3 regions of the Streptomyces sp. NPDC047108 genome follow, and region 2 is predicted to be linked to each of the others. Evidence: predicted binding sites of a transcription regulator. Region 2 holds the regulator's gene; each other region holds the start of a gene.
The links. Region 2 encodes HrcA, which represses chaperone genes, less so after heat shock. Its sites were predicted from a motif close to TTNGCACTCNGNNNNNCNGAGTGCNAA; they were not measured.

Region 1 (7,506 bases), on a different contig from region 2:
GCCTTGGGGTCGAACTTCTTCGTGGCGCCGTCGACGCTGCCGCTGCCGACGATCGGCCGGTTCCGGTCGTACGGGTAGCCCGGGTAGAGGTCCTCGATCTGCCGCGGGGTGAGGCGGCTGGACATCAGCGAACGGTCGATCTCCTCCTGCATGTTGCCGCGCAGGTCCCACGCCATGGCCTTGAGCCAGGCGACCGAGTCGACCGGGGTCCACTTCTCGGGGGTGTAGTCGTGGCTCATGTTGAGCGCGGAGTACTCGACGGAGAGGGCCGAGCCCTCATGGTCCGCCAGATAGGCGTTGACGCCCTCGGAGTACGCCTGGAGGTACTTCTTCGTGCGCGGCGACAGCTTGGTGTCGTACTCCTCCTGGGCCACCTTGCGCCAGCCCAGCGTGCGCAGGAAGGCGTCGGTCTCGACCTGCCCCTTCCCGAACATCTCGGACAGCCGGCCCGCCGTCATGTGCCGGCGGACGTCCATCTCCCAGAAGCGGTCCTGCGCCTGGACGAACCCCTGTGCGCGGAACAGGTCCTCGTCGGTGTCCGCGTAGATCTGCGGGATGCCGTTGCCGTCGCGCTTCACCTCGACGGGTCCGGAGAGGCCCTTGAGCTTGATCGAACCCGTGGTCTCCGGGAACGAGGCACGCACGGTGCTGACGCTCCAGTAGGTGCCGTAACCGAAGCCCGTCAGCAGCAGTAGCACGACTGCGATCACGAGGAGGCGGGCACGACGACCCTTCTTCTTGCCGGAAGGGCCTGTCTTGTTGGCGGGCATCGCTGTCCTTCGCGGGGCAGGTGAACCTGGGAGTGCTGGAGCAACCATAGGCGGAGCACCTGAGCCGTCCGTACGGGGAGTCGGAGCCCCGCACCAGCCCGCGTCAAGAACCGGTAAAATGTTAGGTAAGGCAATGAACTTCCGGTCGGCGAGCGGGAACGTTTCGGTCGAAAACGCGAGAAAGGGTCTGGCCCCTGACTGTCCACCACCTCAATGAACTCCTGCTGGTCTGCTCGATCCTTCTGCTCTTCGCGGTGGCGGCGGTCAGGATCTCCTCGCGCAGCGGGCTTCCCAGCCTGCTCATCTATCTGGGCATCGGCGTCGCGGTCGGCGTCGACGGCATCGGCATCGAGTTCGACGACGCCCAGCTGACCCAACTGCTCGGCTACTCCGCGCTGGTCGTGATCCTGGCCGAGGGCGGTCTGTCGACCAAGTGGCGCGAGGTGAAGCCCGCTCTGCCGCTCGCGGCGGTGCTGTCGACGGTCGGAGTCGCGGTGAGCGTGGGGATCACCGCGGCCGCCGGGCACTATCTCGTCGGGCTCGAGTGGCGCCAGGCCCTGATCATCGGCGCGGTGGTGTCCTCGACGGACGCGGCGGCGGTCTTCTCGGTACTCCGAAAGGTGCCGCTGCCGCCGAAGCTGACGGGTGCGCTCGAGGCCGAATCCGGCTTCAACGACGCCCCCGTGGTGATCCTGGTGGTGGCCTTCTCCAGCGTCGGGCCGATCGACCCGTGGTATCTGCTGCTGGGCAAGATCACGCTGGAGCTGGCGATCGGAGCGGCGATCGGCCTGGCGGTCGGCTGGCTCGGGGCGTACGGGCTCCGGCACGTCGCCCTTCCCGCCTCCGGCCTCTACCCGATCGCCGTGATGGCGATCGCCATCACCGCGTACGCCGCCGGGGCCCTCGCCCACGGCAGCGGGTTCCTCGCCGTCTACATCGCGGCCCTCATCCTGGGGAACGCCAAGCTGCCGCACTGGCCCGCCACCCGCGGCTTCGCAGAGGGCATCGGCTGGATCGCCCAGATCGGCATGTTCGTGCTGCTCGGACTGCTCGTCACCCCGCACGAGCTGGGCGACGACATCGTGCCCGCTCTGCTCGTCGGGCTGGTCCTCACACTGGTGGCGCGGCCGGTCTCGGTCCTGGTGAGCACGCTCCCCTTCCGCACCACCTGGGCGGAGCGCTCCCTGCTGTCGTGGGCGGGCCTGCGCGGCGCGGTGCCGATCGTGCTCGCCACGATCCCGATGGTCTACGACGTCGACGCCAGCAAGGACATCTTCAACATCGTCTTCGTGCTGGTGATCGTCTACACGCTGGTGCAGGGGCCGACCCTGCCCTGGGTCGCCGCCCATCTGCGGCTCGGCGAGGCGGAGACGACGGCGGACCTGGGCATCGAGTCCGCCCCGCTGGAACGCCTCGGCGGACACCTGCTGTCGTTCTCCGTCCCGAGGAAGTCCCGGATGCACGGCGTGGAGGTCGGCGAACTGCGGCTGCCGGCGGGCTCCGCGGTCACCCTCGTCGTACGGGAGGGCGAAAGCTTCGTCCCGGCGCCTGCGACCGTGCTGCGGCGGGGCGACGAACTGCTCGTCGTGGCCACGGACCGGGTGCGGGACGCGGCGGAGAAGCGGCTGCGGGCAGTGTCGATGGGCGGCAAGCTGGCGGGCTGGCTGGGCACGGGCGACAACGGTCGGCGGTAGCCGGGGAGTCGGCGCCCGGGTGCGTACGGGCCGGGGCTGCGAGGCCCCGGCCCCTATCGATCCCGTGCCGGCCGATCCCAGGAGGACGAGATGCGCGGTCACGCACATCACAGGGAAGCGGCCGCGTACACCTGTACTATGAAGAGGCACATGACGATCCACTCTGCCTGATGCAGAGCTGGCGCGACCGTTCGGCGGCCGCGGTCCTTCTTGCCTCCTTCTCGGCGCGGACCCGGTATCTACCCCGGTCCCGCGAGAGGACAGCTCTCGGCGCACTCCGTGGCTACGGCACACGTGCGTCACCAGGTGGCAGAAAGGCACGGCCGTGGGATCCGCGGTCTCGAGCACCACCACACCTTCCGTCAAGCGTCCCGGCTACGGGCAGTTGCTGCGCACACCCGGCGCATGGACGTTCCTGCTTCCCGGCTTCGCCGCACGGCAGCCCTTCGCGATGCTCACCATCAGCATCGTGCTGCTGCTCCGCCACACCACCGGCTCGTACGGCATCGCCGGTGCGGTCGCAGCCGTCTCCGGGGTCTCCATGGCCCTGTTCGCCCCGCAGGGAGGCAAACTCGCCGACCGGTACGGACAGAGCGCCGTTCTCGTACCCGGCGTCCTGATCCACGCGGCGTCGGGGGCGCTGCTGACGGCGCTCGCGCTGGCGCACGCTCCCCTGTGGGCGCTGTTCGCCGCCGCCGTACCGACCGGTGCCTCCATTCCGCAGATCGGCCCCATGGTGCGGGCCCGCTGGGCGTCCACGCTCGGCGGCGGCACCCCGGACGACTCCGGCAGCGCCCCCGGCACCAGTTGGGGACGGAACCCGCTGCTGACGACCGCGGCGGCCTTCGAATCCGTCACGGACGAATTGACGTTCGTGATCGGCCCCGTGCTCGCGACCGCGCTGTGCACCGGCGTGCACCCGGCCTCGGGCCTCATCGCGGAGGCCGCGCTCACACTCGTGGGCGGCCTGCTCTTCGCGGCCCAGCGGCGTACGGCACCGCCCGTGAACCGGCGGACGGCCGGAGCCGCCGGCAGCGAGCCGCCCACCTCCGCCCTCGCCGTACCGGGCGTGCGCGTGCTGGCCGTGGCCTTCCTCGGCATCGGGTCGGTCTTCGGCGGCATGCAGGTCGCGCTGACCGCCTTCGCCCAGGAGACCGGCCACCCGGGTCTGAACGGAGTGCTCTACGGCGTCTTCGCCGCGGGCAACATGCTCGCGGGCATCGCCTGCGGTGCCATCGCCTGGCGCACCTCGCCGCAGCGGCGGCTCGTGCTGTCGTACGCGGCGCTGGCGCTGGCGTGCTCGGTCCTCTGGGCGGCGCACTCGCCGCTGCTCCTGGGTGGTCTGGGGCTGCTGGCCGGGCTCTGCATCGCTCCGGCGCTGATCACCGGCTACACGCTGGTGGACGCGCTGGTGCCGGCGGCGTCCCGTACGGAGGCGTTCACCTGGCTGACCGGGTCCGTCGCCCTGGGGCAGGCCGCGGCGGTCACGGCCGCCGGGCAGCTGGCCGACGGTTTCGGCGCGAGCGCCGCGTTCACCGTGCCGCTGACCGGAACGGCACTGGCGCTGGTGACCGTGGTCGGGCTGCGGGGGCGGATCGCGCCCCGCGGGACGGGCCGGGTGGCGGCCGGAGCGGCGCCCTCTGCGTCATCGGCGCCCTCTGCGTCATCGGTGACGGCCGAAGCTGGTGCGCAGAAGGCGGGCGCGTCGGAAGCGGCTGCGCCGGAGGCTCGTGGAGCGGGCCGGGCCGCTGCCGCAGCGGCACGTGGGGTCGATCACCGTGTGCCCGTTGCGGTGGACTGAACCGGCGGAATGCTGCACTATATAGCGTCGTTAGCACTCATCGAGTGAGAGTGCCAGGAGGAGCAAGTGCCGACCTATCAGTACCAGTGCACCGAGTGCGGCGAGGGCCTCGAGGCGGTGCAGAAGTTCACCGACGACTCCCTCACCGAGTGCCCCAACTGCAAGGGGCGCCTGCGCAAGGTGTTCTCCGCGGTCGGTGTCGTGTTCAAGGGCTCCGGTTTCTACCGGACGGACAGCCGCGGTTCGTCCACCGGCTCGGCCGGTAACGGATCGAAGACCTCGTCCGGGTCGTCCTCGGAGTCGAAGAGCGACAGCAGCTCGTCCTCCTCGTCGACCTCGTCGTCCGGTTCGTCGTCGTCCGGTTCCTCGTCCTCGGGGTCTTCTTCGTCCTCGGGGTCCTCGTCGTCCTCGTCGTCCTCGTCGTCCTCGTCGTCCTCGTCGTCCTCGGCGAAGTCGGGCAGCGCGGCCTGAGACGTCACGGCGACCGGCGCCGTCACCGACTCGTACCGGACCCCCCTCCCCTCATGTTCAGGGGAGGGGGGTCCGGCGTGTGAGAGGGGCCCATAGGGTGGGGCCCATGGTCGAGACGAGCACCTCCCAGGCGGACATCGGAGTCATCGGCGGGTCGGGGTTCTACTCCTTCCTCGACGACGTGACCGAGGTCACGGTCGACACCCCCTACGGGCCGCCGAGCGACTCACTCTTCCTCGGCGAGGTCTCGGGCCGCCGGGTCGCCTTCCTCCCCCGCCACGGCCGCAAGCACCACCTCCCGCCGCACCGCATCAACTACCGCGCCAACCTGTGGGCGCTGCGCTCGCTCGGCGTGCGCCAGGTGCTGGGGCCGTGCGCGGTGGGCGGCCTGCGGACCGAGTACGGGCCGGGCACGCTGCTCGTACCGGACCAGCTCGTGGACCGCACCAAGGGGCGCACCCAGACCTTCTACGACGGCGAGGCGCTGCCCGACGGCCGTGTGCCGAACGTGGTGCATGTCGCCTTCGCCGACCCGTACTGCCCGGTGGGGCGGGAGGCCGCGCTGACCGCGGCACGCGGACACGGCTGGGAGGCGGTGGACGGCGGGACGCTCGTGGTCATCGAGGGGCCGCGCTTCTCGACCCGCGCGGAGTCGCAGTGGCACGCCGCCCAGGGCTGGTCGGTCGTCGGCATGACGGGACACCCGGAGGCGATCCTCGCGCGTGAACTCGGGCTGTGCTACTCGACGATGACGCTGGTCACGGACCTCGACGCGGGTGCGGAGACGGGTGAGGGCGTCTCGATGGCCGAGGTGATGCGGGTGTTCGGGGAGAACGTGGCACGGCTGCGGTCCGTCCTCTTCGACGCGGTGAAGGGGCTGCCGGCGGCGGAGGAGCGCGCCTGTCTGTGTGCGACGGCGCTGGACGGCATGGACACCGGGCTCGAGCTTCCGTAGCGGTCTCTCGGTGTAGCGGTCTCACGGCGGCGCCCTCTCGTGTCGGAGGCCGAGGCCGGTCGGCGCGCATGTCGGCGGTGGAAGCCGGTCGTGCTCGTGAGGGTGACGAAGTTTTCCACAGTCGCGGGGCCGTCCACAGGGCTCAGCGGGGTCGGGCGAGAACGAGCAGGGTGAGTGCGGAACGAGAGCGACACGGCTCTCTCCGGCGCTTCGGCGACCCCGCTCTCCACGACAGGTGGTGTCCTGCCCATGTCACGCATCGTCAGCCACATCGGTCACGCACTTCCCACGCCCGCGCCTCGTTCCGTCCCTCTGTTCGCGCCCGTGCGATCGGGCGGCCGTCGACATCGCCTGCTCAGAGCGGTGCGGAGGCGCCGTCGCGGCCTGGCGTTCCTGCTGGCGGCCGTGGCGGCGACGGCGGCTGCCGTGGCCACTTCCGACGGACGGGATTGGACAGCACTCGCCCTGCCTGTCGTAGATTGCGGAGCCGTCCGTTCCATCGATCGTGTGCGCAGAGAGAGGCTCCGAGGTGAGCGAGGAGAACAAGGGCATCCTGGAGGGCTTCAAGCAGTTCCTGATGCGCGGGAACGTGGTGGAGCTCGCGGTCGCGGTGGTCATCGGAGCGGCCTTCACGAACATCGTGAACAGCGTCGTGAAGGGCTTCATCAATCCGGTCCTGGGCGCCATCGGGTCCACGAACCTCGACCACTACTCGCTGTGTCTGAGCGACACGTGCGTGAAGAACGCCTCGGGCGAGGTCACCGACGGGCTCTATTTCCTCTGGGGCTCCGTGCTCAGCGCCACGATCACGTTCCTCATGACGGCGGCGGTCGTCTACTTCCTCATGATCCTGCCGATGAACCGGTACAAGGAGCGGCAGGCGGCCAAGGCCCCCATCGACGCCTCAGCGGCCCAAGTGACCGAGATCGAGCTGCTGACCGAGATCCGGGACCTTCTGGCGGCGCAGCGGGACGGCACGGCTCCGGGCCGTCTGCCCACGCAGAAGCAGCAGCCCTGATCCCAGCCGCGGGAGAGCGGCGAGGAGTACCGAGAGGACGGGTGTCCCGCCGCCCGCCTGACGGTCAGCCGTGGTGCGGGGGCTTCTCGTCGAGGAAGCGGGCCAGGTCGGCGGCGCTGTCGCCGCCCGAGGGGCGATCGCCCCAGCCCTGGTCGGTGTCGTCCGTGGAGGGCCGGGCCAGCGGATCGTCGAAGTCCAGCCTGGCCGCCAGAGCGGCGGCGCCCTCGGCGGACTCGGGCCGTTCGGGCGTGGGGACGGTGCTCATGCGTCCAGGGTACGGGGATGGTGGCGGCGGCCTTCCTGGCAGGTGGCCGAGCGGTGGGGTCCCGCTCAGCGGTCCTGGGGATCCAGCAGCCACAGCACGAGGACGACGGCGAACGACAGCCCGAGAAAGCCCGTACACCACCAAGCGGTGCGCGCGCTGCCCTGCATCCAGGCGTCGACAGCCACGGACAGCGCCCAGAGCTGTCCGACGACCACGGCGAGGGCCAGGGCGAGCCGGCCCGACAGCCGGGTGGAGCGCCCTGGTTGCCGCTGGGTGTCCGAGCCCATGCCGGGGCCGCTGTGCCGAACGCGCGGGTCGGTCACACCGATTCACTCCCCACCGGGGGCGCTTCGGGACAGCCGATCTCGCGGGCCGTGTCCGGGTAGTTCTTGAGCAGCTGGCGGCACAGCCCTTCCTCGATCGTCTCGCCGGAGCGTGCGCTGCCGATGGCCCAGATGCTGCCGTCCAGTTGCTCGACGACCGCGATCTTCGGCAGGCCGCGCGGGGGAGGCCCGGCGACGACCTCTCCGGT
Region 2 (7,506 bases):
GGCTTCGCCATCGCCTCGCAGTGGGGCGGCCGCATCCTCGACAAGCAGGGCGCCAAGCCCGCCCTGCGGATCGGCACCGCGCTCGGCGCCGTCGGCTTCGCCCTCTGGGCCAACAAGCTCACCGATCTCTCGCTCCACGACCAGTGGCCGTACGCCGCGATGGCCGGCGCCGGAATCGGTTTCCTGCTCGCCCCCGCCTCGACCGATGCCGTGAACCGCTCCATCGGCGCCTCGTACGGCGAGGTCACCGGCATCACGCAGACCGCGCGCAACTACGCGGCCAGCATCGGCCTGGCGGTCTTCGGCACGGTGCTGACGCACACGATGACCGACCGCGTCGCCGGCACCCTGACGGCGCGCGGCGTGTCCGAGGCGGAGGCGCAGGCGTCGGCGCGGAGCATCGCCGAATCGGTCACCGGTCAGGCGGACGACCGCACGCCCACGGGCGAGAGCCCGCTCGCCCAGCTCGGCAGCGAGGCCATGAGCAGCATCCGCATGGACTTCGCCGAGGCGAACCAGGTCGTCTTCTACTGCATGGCCGGGGCGCTCGCCGTCGCGTTCCTCTGCTCCGCCTTCCACCCCGGGACGCGGGTCACGGGCGGCGAGCAGGAGCCGCAGGAACCGGGGGCCGGAACCGCCGCTACGGAGCGGTGACGAAGTCGATCAGCTCCTCGACCCGGCCCAGCAGCGCGGGCTCCAGGTCCTTGTAGCTGCCGACCGAGCCCAGGATGCGCTGCCACGCGGCACCCGTGTTCTCCGGCCAGCCGAGCGCCCGGCAGACGCCCGTCTTCCAGTCCTGGCCGCGCGGCACGGTGGGCCAGGCGGGGATGCCCACCGACGAGGGCTTCACCGCCTCCCAGATGTCGATGTACGGGTGGCCCACCACCAGCACGTCGTCGCCGGTCACCTCCGCGGCGATCCGGGACTCCTTGGATCCGGGCACCAAGTGGTCGACCAGCACGCCCAGTCGGGCGTCAGGGCCCGGCGCGAAGCCGTCGACGATGGCCGGGAGGTCGTCCACGCCCTCCAGGTACTCGACGACCACGCCCTCGATGCGCAGATCGTCGCCCCAGACCCGTTCGACGAGTTCGGCGTCGTGGCGCCCCTCGACGTAGATGCGCCCGGCGCGCGCGACCCGCGCCCGCGCGCCCGGGACGGCGACGGAGCCCGACGCCGTACGGGCGGGGGGACGCGGCGCGGCGACCGCGGGCCGTACGAGCGTGACGACCCGGCCCTCCAGCAGGAAGCCGCGGGGCGTCATGGGGAAGACGCGCTGCTTGAGGAAGCGGTCCTCCAGGGTGACGACCGGGCCCTCGGCCGTCTTCTCCCAGCGCACCACGGCGCCGCAGAAGCCGGTCGTGACCTCCTCCACCACCATGTCCGACTCCACCGGCACCTCGGGTGCGGGCTTCTGCTTCTTCCACGGAGGGGTGAGGTCGGGCCCGTAGCTTCGCTTGCGCATCCGACCGACCTTACGGAGCCGGGGCCGCCGGCGCCTACGACACGCCGAACCGCTCGGCCAGCTCGCCGCGCTGAGCCCGTACGAAGCCCGCGTCGACCACCGCTCCGTGGCCGGGCACGTACAGTGCGTCGTCCCCGCCGAGGTCCAGCAGGCGGTCCAGTGCGGCCGGCCACCGGGCCGGGATGGCGTCGGGACCCGCCTGCGGCTCGCCCGACTCCTCCACCAGGTCGCCGCAGAAGACGACGCTGCGCTCTCCCCCGCGCCCGGGCACGAGCACCGCCAGGTCGTGGCCGCTGTGCCCGGGACCGACGTTGACCAGGACCGCGTCCCTGCCGTCGCCGAGCGGAACCGTCATCTCCCCGCTGACCAGATGGTCCGGCCGCAGCAGCATCTCGGCCGCCTCGGCCGCGCTCTCCCCGTCGACCCCGTGCCGCACCGCGTCCTCGCGCAGCGCCTCGCGCGCTCGCGTGCCGCCCAGCATCAGGTCCATCCGGATCGCGCCGTAGACCTCCGTCCCCGCGAACGCCGCGGCGCCCAGGACATGATCGAAGTGCGGGTGCGTGAGTGCGAGATGCGTCACCCGGCGCCCCAGCATCTCCTCCGCCTGCTGCCTCAGCTGGGCGCCCTCGCGCAGGGTGGCGCCCGCGTCCACCATCAGCACGGCGGAAGGACCGTGGACCAGACCGGCCGTCGCGTCCCAGCCCGGCAGGCGGCGGCGGGCGACGCCCGGGGTGAGCTGCTCCCAGCCCGCCTCTTCCCAAGTGCGGTTCATACGACGACGCTAGTCCCAGCCAGGTAGCGTTGCTCGCTGCCGAATTCACCGGACCGCCGGCGCGGGACGGGGGCCGGCGGGCGAGTCGGCCGCCCTTGCCCTGGTCATACCACCGCGCCGTACACTGGCCCGGGGGAAGCTGGCACTCAGGCACAGGGAGTGCCAAGCCCGGACCGAGGAACCGAAGCTGGAGGTGCGCATGCTCAGCGAACGCAGACTCGAAGTGCTGCGCGCCATCGTCCAGGACTACGTCGGCACGGAGGAGCCCGTCGGCTCCAAGGCGCTCACGGAGCGGCACGGCCTCGGTGTCTCGCCGGCCACCGTCCGCAACGACATGGCGGTGCTGGAGGACGAGGGGTACATCGCCCAGCCGCACACCAGCGCGGGCCGTATCCCGACGGACAAGGGCTACCGCCTCTTCGTCGACAAGCTGGCCGGCGTCAAGCCGCTGTCCCAGGCCGAGCGCCGCGCCATCCAGAACTTCCTGGACGGCGCCGTCGACCTCGACGACGTGGTCGGCCGTACGGTCCGGCTGCTGGCGCAGCTCACCCGTCAGGTCGCCGTGGTGCAGTACCCGTCGCTGACGCGCTCGACCATCCGGCATGTGGAGCTGCTGTCGCTGGCTCCCGCCCGGCTGATGCTGGTACTGATCACGGACACCGGCCGCGTCGAGCAGCGCATGGTCGACCTGCCGGCGCCGTTCGGCGAGACCTCGCTGGCCGACCTGCGGGCGCGGCTCAACAGCCGGGTCGTCAGCAGGCGGTTCGCGGATGTGCCCCAGCTCGTACAGGACCTCCCCGAATCCTTCGAGGCGGAGGACCAGCCCGCGGTCTCCACGGTCCTGGCGACGCTGCTGGAGACCCTGGTCGAGGAGACCGAGGAGCGACTGGTGATCGGCGGCACCGCCAATCTCACCCGCTTCGGGCACGACTTCCCCCTGACCATCCGGCCGGTGCTGGAAGCCCTCGAGGAGCAGGTGGTGCTCCTCAAGCTGCTCGGGGAGGCCAAGGACCCGGGCATGACCGTACGAATCGGGCATGAGAACGTTCATGAGGGGCTGACGTCCACATCGGTCGTCGCGGTCGGCTACGGTTCGGGCGACGAGGCAGTGGCCAAACTCGGCGTGGTCGGACCGACCCGCATGGACTACCCCGGAACGATGGGAGCGGTACGCGCAGTGGCACGTTACGTCGGACAGATCCTGGCGGAGTCGTAAGTGGCCACGGATTACTACGCCGTACTAGGCGTGCGCCGCGACGCAGGGCAGGACGAGATCAAGAAGGCGTTCCGGCGCCTCGCCCGTGAACTGCACCCGGACGTCAACCCGGATCCGAAGACCCAGGAGCGGTTCAAGGAGATCAACGCCGCTTACGAGGTGCTCTCCGACCCGCAGAAGAAGCAGGTCTACGACCTCGGTGGCGACCCGCTCTCCGGCGCCGCCGCGGGTGGCGCGGGCGGCTTCGGGGCGGGCTTCGGCAACTTCTCCGACATCATGGACGCCTTCTTCGGCACCGCGTCCCAGCGCGGGCCGCGGTCCCGTACGCGGCGCGGCCAGGACGCCATGATCCGGCTCGACATCGAGCTGGACGAGGCGGCCTTCGGCACCACGAAGGACATCCAGGTCGACACCGCCGTCGTGTGCACCACGTGCTCCGGCGAGGGCGCGGCACCCGGCACCTCCCCGCAGACCTGCGACATGTGCCGCGGGCGCGGTGAGGTCTCGCAGGTGACGCGGTCCTTCCTCGGCCAGGTCATGACCTCGCGGCCGTGCCCGCAGTGCCAGGGCTTCGGCACGGTCGTGCCCACCCCGTGCCCGGAGTGCGCGGGCGACGGGCGCATCCGCTCGCGGCGCACGCTGACCGTCAAGATCCCGGCGGGCGTCGACAACGGCACCCGGATCCAGCTCGCGGGCGAGGGCGAGGTCGGCCCGGGCGGCGGCCCCGCGGGCGATCTGTACGTCGAGATCCACGAGATGCCGCACCCGGTGTTCCAGCGGCGCGGGGACGACCTGCACTGCACGGTCACCATCCCGATGACCGCGGCCGCCCTCGGCACGCAGGTGCCGCTGGAGACGCTCGACGGGCTGGAGGAGGTCGACATCCGTCCCGGCACGCAGTCCGGGCAGTCGATCCCGCTGCACCAGCGCGGCATCACGCATCTGCGCGGTGGCGGGCGCGGTGACCTGGTGGTCCACGTCGAGGTCCAGACGCCGTCGAAGCTCGATCCGCCGCAGGAGGACCTGCTGCGGCAGCTCGCGAAGCTGCGCGGCGAGGAGCGTCCCGCGGGGCACTTCCAGCCGGGACAGCAGGGGCTCTTCTCCCGTCTGAAGGACGCCTTCAACGGCCGCTGACCGGAGTTGCCGGCAGGTGTCCGCCCGGGGCCCGGCCCCGGCGGACGCCCGCTCGCACCGGGGCTGACCCGATCAGCCGCGGGACGGCACCGCGTGACACCATACGGCCATGCCCTCCGTGTTCTCCGATCTGTCGCCGTACCCGATCGTGCAGGCCCCCATGGCCGGCGGGGCCTCCTGCCCCGAGCTGGCCGCCGCCGTGTGCGACGCGGGCGGCCTGGGTTTCCTCGCTGCCGGGTACAAGACGCCGGAGGCGATGTACCAGGAGATCAAGCAGCTCCGCGGGCTGACCGAGCGCCCCTTCGGGGTGAACGTCTTCATGCCGCAGCCCTCCCTCGCCGACCCGGGCGCGCTCGAGGTCTACCGCGAGCAGCTCTCCGGCGAGGCCTCCTGGTACGAGACGCCGCTCGGCGACACCGACGGCAGCCTGGACGACGCGTACGAGGCCAAGCTCGCGATCCTGCTCGACGACCCCGTCCCCGTCGTCTCCTTCACCTTCGGCTGCCCCTCGCGCGCCGCCCTCGACGCGTTCACCAAGACCGGCACGCTCACGGTCGTCACCGTCACCAGCGCCGCCGAGGCGCAGGCGGCACAGTGGGCGGGCGCCGACGCCGTGTGCGTCCAGGGGATAGAGGCCGGAGGCCACCAGAGCACCCACCACGACGACCCGCAGGCCGACGGCACCTCGTCCGGGGTCGGTCTGCTGACGCTCGTCACGCAGGTCAGCGAGGCCGTACAGCTTCCGATCATCGCCGCGGGCGGGCTGATGCGGGGCAGCCAGATCGCGGGTGCCCTGGCCGCCGGTGCGGAGGCGGCCCAGCTCGGCACCGCCTTCCTCGTGGCCCCCGAGTCGGGCGCCAACGCCCTGCACAAGCGGGCCATGACCGATCCGCTGTTCCCGCGGACCGAGTTGACCCGGGCCTTCTCGGGCCGCCCGGCCCGCGGCCTGGTCAACCGGTTCATCCGGGAGCACGGGCGCTACGCCCCGGCCGCTTACCCTCAGATCCACCACATGACCGCGGGACTGCGTAAGGCCGCAGCCACGGCGGGCGACCCGCAGGGCATGGCGCTCTGGGCGGGGCAGGGCCACCGGATGGCCCGTCAGCTCCCTGCCGGTGAGCTGGTCGAGGTGCTGGTGGCCGAACTGGAGTCGGCGCGCGAGTCGTTGGTGACCGGAGCCCCGTCGTGACGGCACCGGTCTTCCTGGCCGAGCGCGACCTGCTGCACCGGCTCCGGCAGGAGGGCGCCACGACCGTCACGCTGGACGGGCCCGAGGGGCGGCACGCGGTGTCGGTACGGCGGCTGCGCGCCGGCGAGGAGATCGTGCTGACGGACGGTGCGGGCACCGGCGCGTACGGGACCGTGGCCGCCGTGGAGGGCAAGGACCGCCTGGAGGTCGCCGTCTCCGCGTGGCACGAGGAGCCCGCGCCGCGGCCCCGCATCACCGTCGTGCAGGCGCTGCCCAAGGGCGACCGGGGCGAACTCGCCGTCGAGACCATGACGGAGACCGGCGTCGACGCCATCGTGCCCTGGACGGCGGCGCGTTGTGTCACGCAGTGGCGGGGCGAGCGCGGCGCGAAGGCGCTGACGAAGTGGCGGAACACCGCCCGCGAGGCGGGCAAGCAGGCCCGCCGCCTCCGCTTCCCGGACGTGACCGAGCCGATGACGACCTCCCGGGTCGCCGGGCTGCTCGCGAAGGCGGAGTTCGCGGCGGTGCTCCACGAGGAGGGCGGCGAGCCGCTGGCCACCGCCGAACTCCCCGCCGAGGGCGACCTCGTGCTCGTCGTCGGCCCCGAAGGCGGCGTCTCCCCCGAGGAGCTGGCCGCGTTCGGGGAGGCGGGGGCGAAGCCGTACCGGCTCGGCCCGACCGTGCTGCGCACCTCCACGGCGGGTACCGCGGCGACGGCCCTGCTGCTGGGCCGTACGGGCCGCTGGTCCTGAAACGGGCGGCGGACCACGAGCGCGGGGGCCCGTAAGGCGTCGTGCCGTTCGCCCGGGCCGTGGACCACGCACGGTCGCCCCGGCCGGAGCGTTGCCGTCCGGTGCGGCGCGCCCCCATCTCGCCCCCGCCGCCACCGCATTCAGGCCATCGAGTACCGGAAATTGCTGGTAGGGCCCCTGGCGCGTGATTAGTGTGGCGGGCGTGACGCAGCCTTCGACGCCCTCTTCGCCGCAGCCCTCGTACCTCCGCCATCCGCATCTGCACGGTGAGTCGATCACCTTCACCGCAGAGGACGACGTCTGGGCGGCGCCCCTGGACGGGGGGCGCGCCTGGAGGGTCAGCGCCGACAACATGCCCGTCTCGTCGCCGCGGATCGCGCCGGACGGCGAGCACATCGCCTGGACCTCCACCCGCGACGGGGCGCCCGAGGTGCACGTCGCGCCGGTCGACGGCGGTCCCTCCAAGCGCCTCACCCACTGGGGGAGTTGGAAGACGGCCGTCCGCGGCTGGACACCGGACGGCGAGGTGCTGGCGATCAGCACCTACGGCCAGGCCTCGCTCCGCCGCACCTGGGCGCGGGCGCTCCCACTGGACGGCGGGCCCGCCCGCACGCTGCCGTACGGGCCGGTCGGTGACGTGGCGTACGGCCCGCGCGGCGCCGTGCTGCTGCTGTCCGCCACCATGGGCCGCGAGGCCGCCGCGTGGAAGCGCTACCGCGGGGGCACGGCGGGCAAGTTGTGGCTCGACAGCGACGGGTCGGGCGAGTTCGGGCGGCTCCACGCGGACCTCGACGGGAACATGGAGTTCCCCCTCTGGGTGGGTGACCGGGTCGCGTTCCTCTCCGACCACGAGGGCACCGGCGCGCTCTACTCCTCGCACCCCGACGGCTCGGACCTCCGCCGCCACACACCACTCGACGGCTTCTACGCCCGCCACGCCGCCACCGACGGCACCCGCGTCACCTACTCCTCCGGCGGCGA
Region 3 (7,506 bases), on a different contig from region 2:
CGAGTTCCACGAGCGGGCCGGGATGGGCACGGACAACATCCCGGGCTGGATGTGGCTGGACGCGGACAAGGTCGTCACGGCGGCGATGCAGGACCTGGCGCGCGGGAAGTCGGTGTCGATCCCGGACGCCCGCTACAAGACGCTGCTGGGCCTGGCCAAGCTGGCGCCGCGCGGCGTGCTGGGCGGGATCTCCACGCGGACGGGCCGGAAGTACGGGCCGAGCTGAACGGGCCGGACCGAGCCGCGGGCCGCTCGGTCCGGACGGGCCGCTCGGTCCGGACGGACTGAACGGTGCGGACGGGCCGGGCGAGCTGGACGCGCTGGAACGAGGGCAGGATCGACACGTCAAGACCCGGACCGATGCCCCCTTTTCACCACTAAACTGGGCACCAGGCGCTCGTCCCGGGAGGTGCCATGACATTCGTGCAGATCATCGACTGCAAGACGAGCAAGTTCGACGACATGAACCGGCTCATGGACACATGGACCGAACAGACCAAGGGCAGGCGGACCGCCACCCACGCGATCGTCGGCCGGGACCGCTCCGACGACGCTCACTACGTGGAGATCGTCGAGTTCTCCTCGTACGAGGAGGCGATGCGGAACTCCAGCCTGCCGGAGACGGACCGGACCTTCCAGGAGATGGTGGCGCTCTGCGACGAGATGCCCACCTTCACCGATCTGGAGGTCGTGCGGGAGGACGAGCTCAACAAGGCCACCGCCCGCAGGTTCTTCGAGGAGGTGGCCACCGCCGGCAACCTCGACGCGATCGACGAGCTGTTCGCGTGGGACTACGTCGATCACGACGTGATGAAGGAGCAGGACACCACGGTCGGCTCGGACGTCATCCGTCAGGACGTGGCGGGTTGGCGGCAGGCCTTCGCGTTCGACTTCGTGCTCGAGAGCCAGCTCGCCGAGGGCGAGGAGGTCGTGACGCGGTGGACGTGGCGCGGCACGCACCGCGGCGAGTTCCTGGGCATCCCGGCCACCGGCAAGGAGTGCGTGATGACGGGGGTCACGGTCTTCCGGCTGCGTGAGGGCAGGATCGAGGAGGGCTGGTGGCAGTACGACATCCTGAGCCTGCTTCGTCAGCTCGACGCCGTCGAGATGTGAGGCGGGATGTGAGCGGCGCGGCACCGTGAGGGCGCCGGCCCGTGCACCGGCAGCACCGTGGCCCCGCCGCCGGTGGATGAACGGACCACGACACGGCCGAGGCCCGGTGCTCCCGCGACGGGAGCACCGGGCCTCGGTGCGTACGAGATGCGCGTACGGTCAGTGCGCGTGGCCGTGACCGCCGTGACCGGCCTCGGCCGGCTCCTCTTCCTTCTTCTCCACCACGAGGGTCTCGGTGGTGAGCAGGAGGGAGGCGATGGACGCGGCGTTCTCCAGCGCGGAGCGGGTGACCTTGACCGGGTCGATGACGCCGGCCTTGACCAGGTCGCCGTACTCGCCGGTCGCGGCGTTGAAGCCGTGGCCCTTCTCCAGCTCGGAGACCTTCGAGGTGATCACGTAGCCCTCGAGGCCCGAGTTCTCGGCGATCCAGCGCAGCGGCTCGACGACCGCACGGCGCACGACGGCGACACCGGTGGCCTCGTCGCCGACCTTGTCCAGCGAGCCCTCGAGGACCTTCGCGGCGTGGACGAGCGCGGAGCCGCCACCGGAGACGATGCCCTCCTCGACCGCGGCGCGGGTCGCGGAGATGGCGTCCTCCAGACGGTGCTTCTTCTCCTTGAGCTCGACCTCGGTCGCGGCGCCGACCTTGATCACGCACACGCCGCCGGCCAGCTTCGCGAGGCGCTCCTGGAGCTTCTCGCGGTCCCAGTCGGAGTCGGTGGCGTCGATCTCGGCCTTGATCTGGGAGATACGGCCCTCGACGTCCTCACGCTTGCCGCCACCGTCGACGACCGTGGTGTCGTCCTTGGTGACGGTCACGCGGCGGGCGGTGCCCAGCACCTCGAGCCCGACCTGGTCGAGCTTGAGGCCGACCTCCTCGGCGACGACGGTGCCGCCGGTGAGGGTGGCGATGTCGCCGAGCATGGCCTTGCGGCGGTCACCGAAGCCGGGCGCCTTCACGGCGACGGCGTTGAAGGTGCCGCGGATCTTGTTGACCACGAGGGTGGAGAGCGCCTCGCCGTCCACGTCCTCGGCGATGATCAGCAGCGGCTTGGAGCCACCGGACTGGATGACCTTCTCCAGCAGCGGCAGCAGGTCGGCGATCGCCGAGATCTTGCCCTGGTGGATCAGGATGTAGGCGTCCTCGAGGACGGCCTCCATACGCTCCTGGTCGGTGACGAAGTACGGGGACAGGTAGCCCTTGTCGAAGGCCATGCCCTCGGTGAAGTCCAGCTCCAGACCGAAGGTGTTGGACTCCTCGACGGTGATGACACCGTCCTTGCCGACCTTGTCCATCGCCTCGGCGATCAGCTCGCCGACCTGCTTGTCCTGGGCGGACAGCGCGGCCACGGCGGCGATGTCGGACTTCTCGTCGATCGGGCGCGCGGTGGCGAGAAGGTCGTCGGAGACGGCCTTGACGGCGGCGTCGATGCCCTTCTTCAGGGCGGCCGGGGAGGCGCCGGCGGCGACGTTGCGCAGACCCTCGCGGACCAGGGCCTGGGCCAGCACGGTCGCGGTGGTGGTGCCGTCACCCGCGATGTCGTTGGTCTTGGTCGCCACCTCCTTGACGAGCTGGACGCCGAGGTTCTCGTACGGGTCCTCGGCCTCGACCTCGCGGGCGATGGTCACACCGTCGTTGGTGATGGTGGGAGCGCCGAACTTCTTGTCGATGACGACGTTGCGGCCCTTGGGGCCGATGGTCACCTTGACGGTGTCGGCCAGCTTGTTGACGCCGCGCTCGAGGGCGCGACGGGCGTCCTCGTCGAACTTCAGGATCTTCGCCATGGTTTGCGTATGTCCTCTCGAAGAACTACGCCCCGGACGCCCGGTTGTTCAGACACGGGAGGCCGGGGCGCAGATCACAAAACGTGGGTGAATTACTTCTCGACGATCGCGAGAACGTCGCGAGCCGAGAGGACGAGGTACTCCTCGCCGCTGTACTTCACCTCGGTGCCGCCGTACTTGCTGTAGAGCACGACATCGCCGACCTTGACGTCGAGCGGGATGCGGTTGCCCTCTTCGAAGCGGCCCGGACCCACGGCCAGGACGACGCCCTCCTGGGGCTTCTCCTTGGCGGTGTCCGGAATGACCAGGCCAGAGGCTGTGGTCTGCTCGGCGTCCAGCGGCTGGACCACAATGCGGTCCTCGAGCGGCTTGATGGCAACCTTGGTGCTGGCGGTCGTCACGATCCGACCTCCCCCTTCGGAGATCTCACGGGGTTGATTGTCTGAGGTGGCGACCTGGTAGATCCGTCGTCGCGGGTGCCGGATCTGCCCGTCGCTGTTGTGCTGGCACTCCCTGGTGGAGAGTGCCAAGCCTGAGACTATGACGGCGTTAGCACTCAGTCAACTAGAGTGCCAACGGAGCCGATGGCGCCCCACCAGTACCGCAGCGCGGCCGGCCCCTTCGCCGGGCTGACGCGGACCCCTTCCGGGCCGTCTTCCGCCTGATCAGGCCCTGGAAGCGCCCGCCGCTCACCGTTCATGCGCCCGTCCTGCCGCTCGGACATCGGGGCCACGTACGAGGACGGGCGGCCGCGCCGGGTCGGCGTGTCCCTCGCTCCCGCGCGCCCTTTCGCCACCGGCCCCTTCCGCGCGGCCGGGCGATCGTCCGTCAGCAGGCGCAGGCGGCAGAGCCGAGAGGTGCGGTGAGCGGGTCCGCGGGGCGCCGCTCCGTACCGGCCGCGCCCTCGACCGGGAAGCCCTCGCGGATCCAGTACTCGACGCCTCCGAGCATCTCCTTGGCCTGGTACCCGAGTTGGGACAGCGCGAGCGCCGCACGCGTCGCGCCGTTGCAGCCCGGCCCCCAGCAGTAGGTGACGACGGGGACCGCCGGGTCCAGCAGGCTCCCGGCCCGGGAGGGGATGTCGGCGAGAGGCAGGTGCACGGCACCCGGCACATGGGCCTGCCGCCAGCCGGCCTCCGCGCGAGAGTCCACCAGGACGAAGCCCGGGTCGCCGGCGTCGAGTGCGCCCCGGACGTCGGAGACGTCCGTCTGGAAGCGGAGACGTGCGGCGAAGAAGGCGATGGCTTCGGCGGTGGCGGCCTCGGCGGTGGCGGCGGGCGGGGCGGGCAGGGCCGGTTCGACGGCGGCGTTCGTCATGCGCAAGACACTAGGACCGCCCCCCGTACGCCCGGAACCGAGAATCACCGGCGTTCCAGGACCTCGGCCGGGGATACCGTGGTAGTAGTGCGCCATGACCGCTGATTCCCTGGACGAGACCGACTTGCGCATCCTGGAAGCCCTGCAGCACGACGGCCGGGCGAGCTACGCGGAGCTGGCACGGGCCGTGTCCATGTCCGCCAGCGCCGTGACCGAGCGGGTGCGGCGGCTGGAGGAGAGCGGCGTCATCAGCGGCTACGCGGCCGTGGTCGATCCGGACCGACTCGGGCTGGGCATCCTGGCGTTCGTCCGCCTCCGCTACCCGACAGGCAACTACAAGCCGTTCCACGACCTGCTCGCGACCACACCCGAGATCGTGGAGGCCCACCACGTGACCGGCGAGGACTGTTTCGTGCTCAAGGTCCTCGCCCGCTCCATGCGCCACCTGGAGAGCACGACGGGCCGCATCGCCGGACTCGGCTCCGTCACCACCAGCGTCGTCTACTCCAGCCCGCTCCCGCGCCGCGCGGTCACCCTGCCGTAGGGCTCGTCACGCCGTACCCTCACGGGCCGTGATCCGCACGGGCGTTCGGGGTTTCGGTAGGGTCGCGGGCATGGCTACCACGGCGACGGTACGGGAGTGGCACGACGAGGACGGCTGGGGAGTGCTGGACTGCCCCGAGACGCCAGGGGGTTGCTGGGCCCACTTCTCGGTGCTCGAGATGGACGGGTTCCGCAGCCTGTCGCCGGGACAGCGGGTCGCGTCGGTGGAGTGGGAAGGGCCCGGCATCCAGCAGGACGGTTACGCGTACCGGGCCGTGCGCGTCGTTCCCTGAACCGCCGCCGCGCACCAGGCCGTTGACGGCCCGGCCCTCCCGGCCGGGCCGTTCCCCTCACCGAGCCGCTCTACGCTCCGGGGTCAGACGTAGTCCTCGAGGCGGGCCAGGGCGAAGCCCTGGGACGTGGCGGCGCGGATCACGCGCCGCACCATGTCCGGCATCGTGCCGTCCCACTCCGACCGCCCGCGGAAGTGGGTGAGGACGATGTCGCCCGGCTGGAAGCGGTGTTCGCCGCCGCCGAAGTCGATCCGGCGGGCGAACGCCTCCTGGCTCCACAGCGGGACCACCGTGACGCCGCAGGAGCGGGCGGCACGGAGGGTGTCGCGGTCCCAGTTCCCGTACGGCGGACGGAAGATACGCGGACGTACGCCGAACTCCCGCTCGATGATGTCCTGCTGGCGGCAGATCTCCTTGCGCTGGCCCCGGTAGGACAGCGTGAGCAGATCGCGGTGGTTGATGGTGTGGTTGTTGATGGCGACACCGAGGCCCTGGAGCTGCCGGAAGTAGTCGTAGTCGTCGCGCACGACGTAGTCGCTGAGGAACGCGCTGATGGGGATGGACAGTTCGCGGACCATCCGGATCAGCCGGGGGTCCTTGTGGGCACCGTCGTCGATCGTCAGAAAGACGACGCGGTCGCGGGTGGGGACGCGGGCGATCACCGGCGGCAGTCCGGAGCGGGGGCCGATGCCGTGGAGGGCGGAGGGGGCGAGCCTCCGCTCGGGCGGGGCCGGCGCGATGAGCGGCGGGACCGACAGGCCCCAGCGGCGCGCGAGCGCCAGCCTGGCGGACTGGGACCTGGCCGTCTCGCGGGCGTAGAGGGCCAGCGCACGGTTGGTGCCGTACGAGGACGCGGCGCCGGGCGTACCGGCGCTCACCCCGGCCCGGCCGGCAGTGGCCGCCAGGCCCGCGGACGGGCCGGACACGGCGGCTGCGCCGGGTGCACCCGGCGCCCCGGCGCCCGGGCCCGAGGTCGATGCACCGTCCGCGCCGTGGGCCGGGTCGCCCCCCTCCCCCGCCAGGGCACGCCCCCCGGCGTACGGGGAGGATCCGTACGCGCCTGTCCGTCCGGCGCGCGCTCCACCCTCCAGGGCGTACGCCGCGGTCGGCGCGCCTGCCGCCCCGAGGGCGGCGCGGCCGGACTCGGGACTCGACCGGTCCCGTGGGGCATGGTCGGGAGGCTGGGCACAGGCGCCTCCGACGACGCCGATGAGCATGAACACCGCGGCGCCGCGGAGGCTCGTGCCCCAGCGCCAGATCTGCTCTTTGTCCCAGATGGAGTCTCTTTTTTCGTTTTGTCGTACAAGCTGCATAGTGCCGCATCCTGCCAGGGGCACCGGGCCGGGCAGCTCCGAAAACGCCGAGGCCCCGGCCTGGTCCTCCGCTCGGCCCACACCCGTCCGGCCGCGCCCGCGGTTCGCGTCCCCCAGCCGCGGGACCGGCCGGTGCCGCGGCTCCTGCCCCCGCGGCCGGCCGGCGGGTCCGGCCGGTTCCGGCCACCGGCACAATGGAGCAGGTGGACGACCTCGACGCCTTCGCCGCCCTGCTCACCGACGAGGGCCGGGCGCTCCTCGGCACCCTGCGCGACTACGACCCCGCCCAGGAGCTGGCGACCGCCACCCGCCTCCGCCGCGACCACCCGGCCGAGCTGGTCTCGGCCGCGCTCGGCCAGGCCAGGCTGCGGCAGCGCGCGGTGGCGAAGTTCGGCGCCCAGGACGCGGCCGTCATGTACTTCACCCCGGACGGCGTCGAGCAGGCGACGCGTACGTCCGTCGCCGCCCACCGCGCGGACCGCTTCGCCGCGCTCGGCGTACGGCGCGTGGCCGACCTGTGCTGCGGCATCGGCGGCGACGCGATCGCGCTGGCACGGGCGGGCATCGCGGTCGTCGCCGTCGACCGCTCCCCGCTCACCTGCGCGGTCGCCCGGGCGAACGCCGAGGCGCTGGGACTCACGGACCTGATCGAGGTGCGCTGCACGGACGTCACCGAGGTGGAACTCGGCGCGTACGACGCGGTGTTCGTGGATCCGGCGCGGCGCGGCAGCCCGGGGCGGCGCGGGGGCGGGCGGATCTTCGACCCCGAGGCCTACTCGCCGCCCTTGTCGTGGGCCGTCGAAGCCGCCCGCAAGGCCCCTTTCGCCGCCCTGAAGATCGCGCCCGGCGTTCCGCACGAGGCGCTGCCGGAGGACGCGGAGGCCGAGTGGATCTCGGACGGCGGCGACGTGAAGGAGGCCGTGCTGTGGTTCGGGGCCGGTACGGCCGGAGCCCGCCGCGCCACCCTCCTCCCCGGCCCGCACGACCTGCTCGGCGCCGGTCTCCCCGACCCGAGCGCGGGCCCCGTCGGCCCCTTCCTCTACGAGCCGGACGGCGCGGTCATCCGGGCGCACCTGGTCGCGGACGTGGCCGAGCGGCTCGACGGCCGCCTCGTCGACCCCACCATCGCGTATGTGACGGCG

Region 1: ABZ822_RS01175 (FmdB family zinc ribbon protein) is a predicted target of HrcA. The motif match lies at 4,296-4,322, and genes of this name have one in related genera.
Region 3: groES (co-chaperone GroES) is a predicted target of HrcA. The motif match lies at 3,448-3,474, and genes of this name have one in related genera.

What each region holds. Positions count from the first base shown of each region.
Region 1 is NZ_JBEYUP010000001.1:262,740-270,245, forward strand. It holds gene ABZ822_RS01160 (penicillin acylase family protein) at 1-770, opposite strand, end outside; gene ABZ822_RS01165 (potassium/proton antiporter) at 965-2,464, shown strand; partial or broken gene ABZ822_RS01170 (MFS transporter) at 2,790-4,082, shown strand; gene ABZ822_RS01175 (FmdB family zinc ribbon protein) at 4,332-4,736, shown strand; gene ABZ822_RS01180 (S-methyl-5'-thioadenosine phosphorylase) at 4,843-5,691, shown strand; gene mscL (large conductance mechanosensitive channel protein MscL) at 6,221-6,709, shown strand; gene ABZ822_RS01190 (hypothetical protein) at 6,774-6,974, opposite strand; partial or broken gene ABZ822_RS01195 (hypothetical protein) at 7,040-7,291, opposite strand; gene ABZ822_RS01200 (Rieske (2Fe-2S) protein) at 7,294-7,506, opposite strand, start outside.
Region 2 is NZ_JBEYUP010000003.1:485,689-493,194, forward strand. It holds gene ABZ822_RS10310 (MFS transporter) at 1-654, shown strand, start outside; gene ABZ822_RS10315 (DUF3097 domain-containing protein) at 641-1,462, opposite strand; gene ABZ822_RS10320 (MBL fold metallo-hydrolase) at 1,497-2,234, opposite strand; gene hrcA (heat-inducible transcriptional repressor HrcA) at 2,434-3,450, shown strand; gene dnaJ (molecular chaperone DnaJ) at 3,451-4,584, shown strand; gene ABZ822_RS10335 (nitronate monooxygenase) at 4,694-5,773, shown strand; gene ABZ822_RS10340 (16S rRNA (uracil(1498)-N(3))-methyltransferase) at 5,770-6,525, shown strand; gene ABZ822_RS10345 (PDZ domain-containing protein) at 6,728-7,506, shown strand, end outside.
Region 3 is NZ_JBEYUP010000007.1:111,354-118,859, reverse strand. It holds gene ABZ822_RS16960 (SDR family oxidoreductase) at 1-226, shown strand, start outside; gene ABZ822_RS16955 (ester cyclase) at 415-1,113, shown strand; gene groL (chaperonin GroEL) at 1,273-2,898, opposite strand; gene groES (co-chaperone GroES) at 2,991-3,299, opposite strand; gene ABZ822_RS16940 (rhodanese-like domain-containing protein) at 3,727-4,215, opposite strand; gene ABZ822_RS16935 (Lrp/AsnC family transcriptional regulator) at 4,310-4,759, shown strand; gene ABZ822_RS16930 (cold shock domain-containing protein) at 4,830-5,051, shown strand; gene ABZ822_RS16925 (polysaccharide deacetylase family protein) at 5,135-5,977, opposite strand; gene ABZ822_RS16920 (class I SAM-dependent methyltransferase) at 6,559-7,506, shown strand, end outside.